3 regions of the Pseudomonas gorinensis genome follow, and region 1 is predicted to be linked to each of the others. Evidence: riboswitches for the same ligand, from Rfam matches in the RefSeq annotation. Region 1 holds a riboswitch; each other region holds the start of a gene.

Region 1 (4,452 bases):
CAGGTCGAGGCTGTCCAGGTCGTTGGTGACACCGCCGAGCAGTTCATGGATCAGCGCCGTGCCGCTGTCGGGAAGCGTCTCCGGCACCGGGTAACCTTCGCTGTGCAGGGCGCGCAGGATATTCAGCGCGGCGGCCGGGGTATCCAGGCCCACGCCGTTGCCGATGCGGCCATCACGGGTCGGGTAGTTGGCCAGGATCAGCGCGATACGCTTATCCCCATTCGGCACCCGCGCCAGTTCGACCCAGCGTCGCGCCAGTTCGGCAACAAAGTCCATACGTTCCGGCGCGGCGCGGTAGCACACCACGTCCGACTGGCTGCGCTCACTGCGCCAGGCCAGGTCTTTGAAGCTGATCGGCCGGCTGATAATCCGCCCGTCCAGCTCCGGCAAGGCAATGTGCATCGCCAGGTCGCGCGGGCCGAGGCCCTGTTCGCTGGCTTGCCAGCCGGGCTGGTTGTCCTGGGCGCAGATCGCCTGGATCACCGGGATATTGCGGCGAAACGGGCGTAGATGGGGGGCTTCGGGGCTGGATTGGGCAAAGCCGGTGGTGTTCAGAATCACCGCCGCATTGACTTCATCCAGCCAATCCTCGACCACCGCCAGGCAGCCGGGCTCTTTCAAACTGGCCACCGCCACCGGCAACGGGTTAAGGCCCGCTGCCTGCAAACGCTGGCAGAACACATCGATAAAGCCGGTATTGGCCGCCTGCAAATGAGAGCGATAGAACAGCACCGCCGCCACCGGAAACTCCGGGTGCCACTCCATTTGCCAATCATTGAGGCGGGCATTGGCTTGATGCGGGTGATAAATCGCAGTACGCGGCAGAGTGTGTGGCTCGGCCCAGGCGTAGTCACGCTGCAGATAAGCGCTGGCCAGGCAGCGATAAAAATCCAGGGCATTGCCCAGGCCACCCTGGCGCAGGTACTGCCACAAGCGGTCGCGTGCCTCAGCGGCCACGGTGCTGAGGCCACTGAGTTCCGGGTCCGGGCGATCATCACCGGGCACCAGGATCAACGTGACGCCGCGCTCGGCCAGTGCCACCAGGCGCTCGATACCGTAGCGCCAATACCCGATGCCACCATGCAGCGAAATCAGGATGACCTTGGCATGGCGCAGCACTTCATCGACATACAGATCGACCGAGGCGTGGTTCTGCACCTGCATGGGGTTGGCCAGGCGCAGGCTCGGGTAGTCCTCGGGCAACTGCTGGGCGGCTTCGGCCAGCAGCGCCAGGCTGGAATCGCCGCTGCACAGAATCACCAGCTCGGCGGGGGTTTGCCCCAGGTCGGCGATATTGTCGTCCGCGACGAAGCCGCCGGGTTGAGTCCTGAGCAGGTGCATGGGTTAAACGTTGAGCGCTGCGCGCAATTGCGCTTCGAGGCCCGCCGCGTCCAGCGCCTGGCCGATCAGCACCAGGCGCGTGATGCGCGCCTCGTCGGCCCCCCAGGCGCGGTCGAAGTGCTTGTCGAAACGCGTGCCCACGCCCTGGATCAGCAGGCGCATCGGCTTGTTCGGAATCGCCGCGAAGCCTTTGACACGCAGGATGCCGTGCTGCACCACCAACTGGGTCAGCGCGTCGAGCAACAGTGCCTCATCGGCCTGGGGCAGGTCGATGGAGATGGAGTCGAACGCGTCGTGATCGTGGTCGTCTTCACCGTCATGGTGATGATCGTGATGGCTGTGGCGGCCGTCGATATGCTCTTCGGAGCCAGCGCCCAGGCCGATCAGCACGTCCAGGGGCAGGCGACCGCTGCTGGCTTCGACGATCTTCACCGCGGGTGGCAGCTCTTCGGCGACTTCCAGGCGCACGCGGGCCAGGTCCTCGGGGCTGATCATGTCGCACTTGTTGAGGATCACCAGGTCGGCGCTGGCCAACTGGTCGGCGAACAGTTCATGCAACGGCGATTCGTGGTCCAGGTTCGGATCAAGCTTGCGCTGGGCGTCGACCTGGTCCGGGAAGGCGGCGAAGGTGCCGGCGGCCACCGCCGGGCTGTCGACCACGGTGATCACCGCGTCGACGGTGCAGGCGCTGCGGATTTCCGGCCATTGGAAGGCTTGCACCAGGGGCTTGGGCAAGGCCAGGCCAGAGGTTTCGATGAGGATATGGTCGAGGTCGCCGCGACGGGCCACCAGTTCGCGCATCACCGGAAAGAACTCTTCCTGCACGGTGCAGCACAGGCAGCCGTTCGCCAGTTCATACACGCGGCCGTTGGCTTCTTCCTCGGTGCAACCGATCGAGCATTGCTTGAGGATCTCACCGTCAATGCCCAACTCGCCGAATTCGTTGACGATCACCGCAATGCGACGGCCCTGGGCGTTGTCGAGCATGTGGCGCAGCAAGGTGGTTTTGCCCGAGCCGAGAAAGCCGGTAACGATAGTGACGGGAAGTTTGGCCAGTGTTTTCATCGGATGCCCTTGGGGGCGGGCATACGGGACGATAGGCCCTGCGTGGCGCGCAGCAGCAGATTTCGTCACCGGATCACCCCGCCCGGTTGAATTGGAAAATCGGTTGCGAGGCAGGTCTCCTGGCTTGGGGCTTGCGGGTCTTGCGACCGGCGCTGGCTGCGCCTTCCCGCCGCAATGGCAGTGGCGTGGCAGTCAGATAAACCCTTCACAGTTGCGGGGGCAGCCGCGGCTTGAACCGCGTTCCCTTCTTAGCTTCGGCCTGGGCCGAAGAACCTCGAAGGTGCAAGGCTACAGGGGCTCGGTCAATTTGACTACCGTCGCTCTGCATGCTTTCCTACACGCCTTGTTTCGGGTGCCCTTCACAGGGTGAAACGGGAAACCGGTGAGTCATAGCCTTATGACCAGTCCGGTGCTGCCCCCGCAACGGTAAGCGAGTGAAGCGTCAGATCCACTGTGCCTGTACGGCATGGGAAGGCGACGCTTTATAGACCCAGTGTCCCTCGCAAGCCCGGAGACCGGCCCGAATAACATCAGATAACAAACCCGCGGTGGGCGGGCGCTGTTAAAACCCTGCGTGCCCGGCTCGCGGGGTTTGCATGCGCTCGTTTCACCCTGAACACGATAGGGACGCGCCATGTCGATCATCAGCAGCACTTCGCACACCGCCAGCAGTACCGCCACCCTCAGCCAACGCCTGACCGCCGCCATCGGCGCCTCGATCCTGGGCGCGTGCCTGGTGTATTTCGCCGGGTTCTCGCATATCGAGGCGGTGCACAACGCAGCCCACGATACCCGCCACAGCGCCGCGTTCCCGTGCCACTGAGACCTGCCGACATGATCAAACGTATTGCGCAAACCGCAGGGTTCACCGGCTTGCTGGCCGCCCTGCTGCTGACACTGCTGCAAAGCTTCTGGGTCGCTCCGCTGATTCTGCAGGCGGAAACCTTCGAAAAGGCCCCGGCCGCGACTGAAGTCGTGCACGAGCATGCCGCTGGCGCCGCTGCGCACACCCATGACGCCGAAGCCTGGGAACCGGAAGACGGCTGGCAGCGCGTGCTGTCGACCACCGGCGGCAACCTGGTGGTCGCCGTCGGCTTCGCCCTGATGCTGGCCGGCCTCTATACCCTGCGCGCACCGACCCGCACGGCCCAAGGCTTGCTGTGGGGCCTGGCCGGCTACGCGACCTTTGTGTTGGCGCCGACCCTGGGCCTGCCGCCCGAGCTGCCGGGCACGGCCGCCGCCGACCTGGCGCAACGCCAGATCTGGTGGATCGGCACGGCCGCCTCCACTGCGGCCGGTATTGCGCTGTTGGTGTTCGGTGGCAACTGGCTGCTTAAAGGGCTGGGCGTGGCGATCCTCGTGGTGCCTCACGTAATCGGCGCCCCGCAGCCGCAAGTGCATTCGATGCTGGCGCCAGAGGCACTGGAAGCACAATTCAAGATCGCCTCGCAGTTGACCAACGTCGCCTTCTGGCTGGCCCTGGGCCTGATCAGCGCCTGGTTGTTTCGCCGCAACCGCGACGATCAATACTCGGCATGAAACTAGCGGTCGGCCTCGGTTGCCAGCGGGGCTGCGAATTGCACGCCCTGCTGGCGCTGTTTGACACGGCCCTCGCCGAAGCGGGTATCGAGCGCCAGCACATCACCGCACTGGCGAGTCTCGACCGCAAACAGGACGAGCCGGGGTTACTGGCCCTGGCGCATAGGTTGAACCTGCCATTGCAGTGCTTCAGCGCCGAACAGTTGGCCGCGTATGAAGGCCGTCTGAGCCATAAATCAGCGGTCGCCTTTGCCCACACCGGCTGTTACGGCATCGCCGAAAGCGCCGCCCTGGCCCTGGCCGAACAGCTCTCCCCAGGCCCTGCCCGCTTGCTGATCACCCGCAAGAAAACCGCCCAGGCCACCTTTGCATTGGCCTGCGCCGGCTGAAAAATCGATAATTGCGTCTTCCGATCATGAGCAATCTTCATGCTCGCCCGTTTTTCGACAGGAATCCTCCATGACCGTCTACTTCATCGGTGCCGGCCCCGGCGACCCGGAATTGATC
Region 2 (4,452 bases), 1.7 Mb from region 1:
CCGGTTGAATAATTGCTGATCGCCATCACCAAACACCATCTGGGTCGAGTTCCAGAACGCATTGTTGTAGTTCTGGCCAAAATGCACGGTCGCGTCCAGCGCCATACCGGCATCGTCGATGGAGTTGCGGTCGAAGACCTGGTCAAAAAAATCGAACGTGGCGCCCAAACCGTCATAAGCTTCGTCTACCGCCGCATCGCCGCTGGCGGGCTGCCCTTCGCCGCGGATCAGCTTGCCTGGCAGGCTATCCGTGCCCTCGGCGCCGTAGATCGAACGCCGTTTGCCGGCGCCCATGGCCAAGGCCATACGGGCCGGGCCATGAGCGGGCTCGGCGACCATGCGCAACGAGCGGAACGTGCTGTCCTTGGCGCGGGTACGTAGCGCGACGTCCCGTTGCGTTTTATTACCGTTACGCGCGATCTGGTCGAGGATGTAAGGCGGGATCAGGCAGAAAATCGCCTGGCGCGGGTGGCGAACACACATGGGCTGGCTCCTTTTGGCGGGTAATGAACGTCCGGGTCACCGGTTCAGGATAGCCCTGCTGCGGGCACCTGGCCCTAATTGTCATGAACCTGTGTTGCAGTCGTGTTTACCCAAGACTGCGAGGAACTCGCGATGCCAGCACGCAAAGCCAAAATTGACCTGACCCACCGCCCCCGGCTCGTCGATCTACGCCCGTTGATCCCGGCCACCCCCAGCCTGATGGAAGCCAGGGCGGCGACGCCCCGTGTGACGCCCGCCAAGGATTTGCAGGACCGGCGTGGCTACGCACCCGACTTTCTCAGCGGCTTCGCCGTGCCGTGGCCCACGGTGGATGAGGCATTGGCAACTGACGTCCAGCCGCTGCGCCTGGACTACACGCATTTCTCGGTGACCCTGTCACGTTCCCGACGGATGGCGCTCTATGTGGGCGTGAATATCGACGGCGGACAGGCGGTGGATATCGTTCGCAGCAACGACACCTGGGCCTACGACGGCCGCCTGCCCATCAGCGCGCAGATTGGCGACGAGCTCTACACCAACAACGGCCTGGATCGCGGCCACCTGGTGCGACGACAGGATCCCAACTGGGGCGACGAGGCCAACACCGCCAACCTCGATACGTTCCATTTCACCAATTGCTCGCCGCAGATGAGCGGGTTCAACCAGAAGACCTGGCTGGAGCTCGAAGACTACATTCTCGACAACACACAACGCTGGAAGGCCCGGGCCACGGTGTTTACCGGCCCGGTGTTGGCCGATGACGACCGTGTCTACCGCGGCGTGAAAATCCCCAAGGCATTCTGGAAAGTGGTGGCCTACCTCGGCGACGACGGCAAGCCCTCTGCCAGCGCCTACATGATCGACCAGAGCCGTGAACTCGGTCAGCTTGATCTGGTATTTGGCCAACTGCGGACCTACCGGCGCAGTGTGATCCAGATCGAGCAATTGACCGGCATCCGTTTCGCCAACCTGGCCGACTACGACGGTTTCAGCAATGAAGAGCGCGCAACGGGGACGCGAATTGAAGCACTGATCCGCGGCCCTGAAGATATACGCCTCTGACCGGCTACCGCGGCTTTATGTGGGCGCGAGCCTGCACGCGCCTACAGAAAGCCGCCATTCGGTTCCCCCTCCCCAGCCCAATCGACTACCATACCGCGCCGGTTCCCAAACGGGACTAATAGGGAATCCGAAGCGCGGTACCCCCGCGTCAATCGGAACTGCCCCCGCAACTGTAGATGCCGAGCCTGCTCCTCAACGCCACTGGATACCCTCCGGGAAGGCTGGAGCCGGGTGACGACGCATCAGTCAGGAGACCTGCCGGCCCAGTAAAACCACTAACCGGCGGGGTGTCCGGGAAGGACATCCTTGGCTGCCTCCACCGCAGCGTCCGAGGGCGTATTTCCGAACCGTACCTCCCCAGTTCCACGTACGGCTCCCAGGAGATTGCCCCATGCTGCCACGCGTTACCGCCCTGCTCACCGGCCTGGGCTTCTGTGCCCTGGCCCAGGCGACGCCCACCCACTACCCGCTGACGCTGGAGAACTGCGGCAGCACTCTGACCTTTCAGCAAGCGCCCGCCCGCAGCGTAACCATTGGCCAGGCGGCGACCGAGATGCTCTACGCCCTGGGTGTGGGCAACACAGTGGTCGGCACGGCGTTGTGGTTCAACAACGTGTTGCCGCAGTTCAAGGCACAGAACGACACCATCGAGCGCCTGGCCAACAATGAGCCAAGCTTCGAAGCGGTCATTGCCAAGCGCCCGCAACTGGTGGCCGCCGAGTTGGAATGGGTGGTTGGCCCACAAGGCGTGGTCGGCACCCGCGAGCAGTTTCATGAATTGAAGATCCCCACCTACCTGCTGCCGTCCGACTGCGAAGGCAAGAACAACCTGGTGGGCGCCGACGGCACACGCCTGGAGCCGTTCCGCATCGACACCATTTATAAAAGCATCAGCCAACTGGCCGAGATTTTCGACGTGCCGGACCGCGGCCAGCAACTGAACGAGGCGCTCAAGGCGCGCCTGGCCAAGTCCGTCGCCACCGCCCGCAACAAGGGCCTCAAGCAGGCCAGTGCGCTGGTGTGGTTCTCCAGCGCCGAAATGGCCAGCGATCCCTATGTGGCCGGCCACAAGGGTGTCCCCGAATTCATGCTGCAAACCCTCGGCTTGCACAACGTGGTGCAGTCCGATGAAGAGTGGCCCGCCGTCGGCTGGGAAACCCTCGCCAAAGCCAACCCCACCTTCCTGGTGATCGCGCGCATGGACCGCCGCCGCTACCCGGCCGACAACTACGAACAGAAACTGGCCTTCCTGCGCAGCGACCCGGTGACACGCAACATGGACGCGGTGAAACACAACCGCATCATCATCCTCGACGCCATGGCCCTACAGGCCAGCGTGCGTACTTTCGATGGGCTCGACCAACTGGCGAGCGCCATCGACAGCTACGACCTGCCCAAATGAGCAGAACGCTTCTCGCCCTGGCGCTGCTGTTGATCGCCATACTGGCCGGCGTAGCCATCGGCGAAACCGCCATCGAGCCGCAGGTAGTGCTCCAGGTGTTGGCTAATAAACTGTGGGCCGCCGGCTACGCGCTGGACCCTATCGACGAAGGCGTGGTGTGGAACTATCGCCTCACTCGCACGCTGGTCGCCGCCGCCTGCGGTGCGGGGCTGGCCACATGCGGGGTGATTCTGCAGTCGTTGTTGCGCAACCCCTTGGCCGATCCCTACCTGCTTGGCATCAGCGCCGGTGCCTCGACCGGCGCGGTGCTGGTGGTGCTGATGGGGGTCGGCGGTGGCTTGATCTCGCTGTCCGCCGGCGCCTTTGCCGGGGCGATGGCGGCGTTTGCGCTGGTGATTTTGCTCGCCCGGGCCAGCGGGTCGTCGAGCGGCACCGGCCAGATCATCCTGGCAGGCATCGCCGGTTCGCAGCTGTTCAACGCGCTGACCGCGTTCCTGATCACCAAGTCCGCCAGCTCCGAACAGGCGCGCGGCATCCTGTTCTGGTTGCTGGGTAATCTCAGCGGCGTGCGTTGGTCGTCGGTGTGGCTGGCGGTACCGGTGGCCGTCGCGGGGTTGGCGGTGTGCCTGTGGCACCGCCGCGCACTGGATGCATTCACCTTCGGCAGCGACTCGGCGGCGTCCCTCGGCATCCCGGTGCGCCGCGTGCAATTTGTGCTGGTGGGCTGCGCGGCGTTGGTCACCGCGGTGATGGTGTCGATTGTCGGCTCCATTGGTTTTGTCGGCCTGGTCATCCCTCACGCCGCACGCCTGTTGCTCGGTACCGGGCACTCACGCCTGCTGCCGGCCAGCGCCTTGGGAGGCGCATTGTTTTTGATTACAGCCGATGTGCTGTCACGCACCTTGATCAAGGGCCAGGTCATTCCGGTGGGCGTGGTCACCGCACTCGTCGGCGCGCCGGTATTTGCGCTGATCCTGATCGGCCGGAGGAATGCGCGATGACGGTGCTGAGCTGCACGGCCCTGGGCTTCAAGGTGCGAGAGGCCCAGTTGCTGCGCGATATTCACCTGCAAGTCCAGTCGGGGGAAACCTTGGGTATCGTCGGGCCGAACGGCTCCGGCAAATCGACCCTGCTCAAACTGCTCGCCGGCTTGCGCGCACCGGCCAGCGGCGAGGTGCACCTGGGTGGTGAGCGTTTGGGCGCGCTGTCCCGCCGCGCCATCGCACAACGCCTGGCGGTGGTGGAACAACAGGCCGACACCGACGATGCCATCCGCGTATTCGACGCCGTGGCACTGGGCCGCACACCGTGGTTGTCGGCGCTGAGCCCGTGGTCCAGCGAAGACGATCGCATCGTGCGCCAGGCCCTGCACGACGTCGACGCCACCCACCTGAGCCAACGCGCCTGGCGCAGCCTCTCCGGCGGTGAGCGCCAACGCGTGCACATCGCCCGCGCCCTCGCGCAACGGCCACAGATCCTGTTGCTGGATGAGCCGACCAATCACC
Region 3 (4,452 bases), 2.0 Mb from region 1:
CGTCGACATCGGTGAGCGAGTCCAGCAGGTAGAGCATGCCGCCACACTCGGCAAGCAAGGGTTTACCGGCAGCATGATGGGCACGGATGGCATCGAGCATCGAGGTGTTTTCCGCCAGCGCCTGGTGATGCAGCTCCGGGTACCCGCCTGGCAGATAGAGGCTGTCGGCCTCGGGCACTTGGCGATCATGAATCGGTGAGAAAAAGCGCAACTCGGCCCCCATCGCCCGCAATAGATCCAGGCTGGCGCCATAGGTGAAGGCAAAGGCTTCGTCACGGGCCACGGCGATGCGCACACCGGCGAGCAGCGGTTCGGCTTCGATCACTTCAGGCGCGGCGAAGGTCACCGGCGGCGGCAAGGCAACTTCACAACTGTTGCCCAGGGCCTGGGCAGCGGCGTCCAGGCGTACGTCGAGGTCATTCAGTTCGCTGGCTTGCACCAGGCCAAGATGGCGGCTGGGCAACTCAATCCCGGTTTCACGGGACAACGCGCCGTACCAGCGCAGGCCTTCGGTGAGGCTCCCTTCGAGCAGTTGCGCATGGCGCAAGGTGCCGACACGGTTGGCCAACACACCGGCAAACGGCAAGTCCGGCTGATAACGCGCCAGGCCCAGGGCCAGGGCACCGAAGGTCTGGGCCATGGCGGTGCCGTCGATCACCGCCAGCACCGGCACACCGAAGTGCCGCGCCAGGTCGGCGCTGGACGGCGTACCGTCAAACAGGCCCATGACGCCTTCGATCAGGATCAGGTCGGCCTCCCCTGCCGCTTCCCACAGCAAGCGACGACTTTCCTGCTCGCCAACCATCCACATATCCAACTGATACACCGGCGCACCGCTGGCGCGTTCGTGGATCATCGGGTCGAGGAAGTCCGGGCCGCATTTGAACACGCGTACTTTGCGCCCCAGGTTGCGGTGCAAACGGGCCAGCGCAGCGGTGACCGTGGTTTTGCCCTGGCCGGACGCCGGTGCGGCGATCAGTACGGCCGGACAATGACGGGGCTGATTCAAAGTTCGACGCCCTTCTGTGCCTTGATACCGGCCTGGAACGCGTGCTTGAGCATGCCCATTTCGGTGACGGTGTCACCCATCTCGATCAACTCCGGCTTGGCGCCACGGCCGGTAACCACCACGTGCTGCATCGGCGGACGGGCTTGCAGGTCGCTCAATACCTGGTCCAGGTCGAGGTAGCCATGCTTGAGGGCGATGTTCAGCTCATCCAGCACCACTAGGCCGATGCTCGGGTCTTGCAGCAGTTCGCGAGACACGGCCCAGGCGGCCTCGGCGGCGGCGATGTCGCGCTGGCGGTCCTGGGTTTCCCAGGTGAAGCCTTCGCCCATGACGTGAAAGCGCACTTGTTCGGGGAAGCGCCGGAAGAACAATTCTTCGCCGGTGCTGTTACGGCCTTTGATGAACTGCACCACGCCGCACTGCATGCCGTGGCCCATGGCGCGCGCGAGCATGCCGAACGCAGAGCTGCTTTTGCCTTTGCCGTTGCCGGTCAGCACCAGCAGCAAACCGCATTCGTTCGGGGAATTGGCAATGCGCTCGTCAATCACGGCTTTTTTGCGCAGCATGCGCGCCAGGTGGCGTTCGTCGCGGTCGGGGGAATCGGTCATGGCAGCTCTCCGTTGGGGCTGGACAAAAACGGCGGGCAGGAAAAAACAAAAACAGACAGCCAAGCATCGCCCACCGTGATGCTGTTGGATGATCCAGGCCGGTCTCCGGACTCATGAGTGGCTCGCTTTATAGAAAGCAGGCCGACGCTGCGCCTTCCCATATCGCAGCGCGATACAGTGGCCAATAGCACCGTCTTGACTCATTTACCGTTGCGGGGGCAGCGCCGGAATTGCGGCAACACTGTGTACAAGTGCGCTCACTCACCGGCTTCCCTGTTTCACTCAGTCGACCCTTGGGTCACAGAGCACCTGAAACAAGTCGCGAAGGTTAGTGGGTTGGGGGGGGAGCGTCAATTAAAGCTGGCCTTGCACTTGAACCATCGTGCCGCAGCACTCCTCTACCCTTACAGGCATTCAGGAGAAAACCATGCATAAAACAAGACTCACCCTACTGATCATGGTCGCAGGCACCCTCGCTGCCTGCGGAGAAAGCTCGACCTTGAAGGTATCGGATGGCACCGGCCCTTCGCCCCAACTGCCAGAGCCCAACAAGACCCTGATCCCCACCGTGAATATCGCCCCAGCCATTGGCTGGCCTGCTGGCATGAAGCCAACCGCCGCCGCGGGCACCCAGGTGACAGCGTTCGCCGAAGGCCTGGATCACCCTCGCTGGCTGTATGTGCTACCCAATGGCGATGTGTTGGTGGCCGAAACCAATGCGCCGCCCAAGCCGGACGACGCCAAGGGTATTCGCGGCTGGGTAATGGAAAAGGTCATGGGCCGCGCCGGTGCCGGTGTGCCCAGCCCGAACCGCATCACCTTGCTGCGCGATGCCGATCACGATGGCGTCGCCGAGACCCGCACGGTCTTCCTGGAGAATCTCAACTCGCCGTTCGGCATGACCCTGGTGGGCAACGACCTCTACGTGGCCGACTCAGACAAGCTGCTGCGCTTTCCCTATCAACCGGGCGAAACCGCAATCACGCAGGCCGGCACCACGGTGGTCGACCTGCCGGGCGGCAGCATCAACCACCACTGGACGAAAAACGTGGTGGCCAGCAAGGACGGCAGCAAGTTGTATGTGAGCGTCGGTTCCAACAGCAACGTCGGCGAGAACGGCCTGGAAGCGGAACAAGGTCGGGCGGCGATCTGGGAAGTCGATCGCGCCAGTGGCCAGCACCGGATTTTCACTTCGGGCCTGCGCAACCCCAACGGCATGGCCTGGGAACCGCAGAGCGGCAAGCTGTGGACCGCGGTCAACGAGCGCGATGAGATCGGCAGCGACCTGGTGCCGGACTACATCACCTCGGTCAAGGATGGCGCGTTTTATGGCTGGCCATTCAGCTACTACGGGCAACATGTGGATGTGCGTGTCACACCACAGGACCCGGCCCTGGTCGCCAAGGCGGTCGCGCCAGACTACGCCGTCGGCCCGCATACCGCTTCGCTGGGGCTGACCTTCGCCGAAGGCAGCAAATTACCTGCACCGTTCGTCAACGGCGCCTTTATCGGCCAGCACGGGTCATGGAACCGCAAGCCGCACAGTGGCTACAAGGTGATCTTTGTGCCGTTCGAAGGTGGCAAACCCAAGGGGCAGCCAGTGGACGTGCTGACCGGGTTCCTCGACAAGGATGAGAACGCTATGGGCCGGCCGGTGGGTGTGGTGATCGATCAGCAGGGGGACCTGCTGGTGGCGGATGATGTGGGGAATAAGGTGTGGCGGGTGTCTGCAGTTAAGTAACTTTTCTCAAGACCACCACAAAAAATATGGGAGGGAGCTTGCTGCCTCCCACATTGGGTTCGGTTTCTGGCTTAGGGATTGCGGGCCAAGTGCTCAGCCGGCAACACGCGCTTGGCACTCAGGTAGGCGTTCTGCCAATAGGCTTTGGACAAGGTGTCCAGCTTCACCGTACCGCCCGTTTGTGGCGCATGCACAAAGCGCCCTTCGCCTACATAGATCCCGGCATGACTGACCTGTGATCCACCACCGGTGGCGAAGAACAGCAAGTCACCGGTCTGCAGGTTTTCTTCGCTGACATCCTGGGCGCGCATCACGATCAATTCGCGAGTGGTGCGCGGCAGGGAGATGCCAGCGGCATCGCGGTAGACGAAGCCGATCAAGCCACTGCAATCAAAACCCGAATCCGGCGTATTGCCGCCCCATCGGTAAGGCGTGCCGACCAGGCCCAGCGCGCGGAAGAGCACATCTTCAGCAGCAGGCGAGAAACTTTGGCTGGAATAGTTGAACACCGGCTTAGGCTTGGCCGCTACGTGAGCGGGTGGCGGTGTGCGGCTTGCGCAGGCGCTGAGGAGCGCGGCGCAAACAATAAGAATCAGGCGGGCCGAGGTCGACATGTGCAGAACAATCCTGGTCTGGATGCGGCTTTCGCTGCCGAACGCTGAAAACCAGAACGCGCAAGCAAAGCTTGCGCGAACGGATTACAACAATATCCAGGGATTCTAGCGCTTACACGTCAAACTTCAAGTATCACTTTAACTTTACTTGCTAGCGGTAACCGTTGTCGGGGCCATGGCGAGTGCGCGCTTGGCTTCGATAAAGGTTTTGCTCCAGTAGCTGTCACCCAGGTTGTCGACTCGAACACCGCCACTGCGACGGCTGCTGGAGTGGATAAACTGGTTATCGCCCAGGTAGATACCGGCGTGACTGACACGACCACGACCTGCCGTACTGAAGAAAAGCAGATCACCGGGCTTGAGGTTGTTGCGCGCGACCAACGGTGCTTTCACGTTGATCATTTCGCGAGTGGAGCGTGGCAGGTTCATGCCAGCTTCTTCACGAAACAGGTAGCCGATGAAACCGCTGCAGTCGAAACC

The links. Region 1 has a riboswitch for cobalamin ahead of cobW (cobalamin biosynthesis protein CobW). Riboswitches for the same ligand answer to the same signal wherever they lie in the genome.
Region 2: linked by a shared signal. The riboswitch ahead of AB7933_RS23150 (ABC transporter substrate-binding protein) and the one ahead of cobW (cobalamin biosynthesis protein CobW) in region 1 are both predicted to bind cobalamin.
Region 3: linked by a shared signal. The riboswitch ahead of cobO (cob(I)yrinic acid a,c-diamide adenosyltransferase) and the one ahead of cobW (cobalamin biosynthesis protein CobW) in region 1 are both predicted to bind cobalamin.

Annotation. Positions count from the first base shown of each region.
Region 1 covers NZ_CP167125.1:3,375,838-3,380,289, reverse strand. Annotated here, with positions in the region: gene cobN (cobaltochelatase subunit CobN) at 1-1,341, opposite strand, end outside; gene cobW (cobalamin biosynthesis protein CobW) at 1,345-2,406, opposite strand; cobalamin riboswitch at 2,499-2,698, opposite strand; cobalamin riboswitch at 2,740-2,944, shown strand; gene AB7933_RS15435 (CbtB domain-containing protein) at 3,041-3,229, shown strand; gene AB7933_RS15430 (CbtA family protein) at 3,241-3,945, shown strand; gene AB7933_RS15425 (cobalamin biosynthesis protein) at 3,942-4,334, shown strand; gene cobM (precorrin-4 C(11)-methyltransferase) at 4,405-4,452, shown strand, end outside.
Region 2 covers NZ_CP167125.1:5,113,633-5,118,084, forward strand. Annotated here, with positions in the region: gene AB7933_RS23140 (M4 family metallopeptidase) at 1-483, opposite strand, end outside; gene AB7933_RS23145 (DNA/RNA non-specific endonuclease) at 616-1,545, shown strand; cobalamin riboswitch at 1,628-1,822, shown strand; gene AB7933_RS23150 (ABC transporter substrate-binding protein) at 1,937-2,947, shown strand; gene AB7933_RS23155 (FecCD family ABC transporter permease) at 2,944-3,948, shown strand; gene AB7933_RS23160 (ABC transporter ATP-binding protein) at 3,945-4,452, shown strand, end outside.
Region 3 covers NZ_CP167125.1:5,400,168-5,404,619, forward strand. Annotated here, with positions in the region: gene AB7933_RS24405 (cobyrinate a,c-diamide synthase) at 1-1,009, opposite strand, end outside; gene cobO (cob(I)yrinic acid a,c-diamide adenosyltransferase) at 1,006-1,617, opposite strand; cobalamin riboswitch at 1,697-1,945, opposite strand; gene AB7933_RS24415 (PQQ-dependent sugar dehydrogenase) at 2,045-3,358, shown strand; gene AB7933_RS24420 (C40 family peptidase) at 3,430-3,972, opposite strand; gene AB7933_RS24425 (C40 family peptidase) at 4,117-4,452, opposite strand, start outside.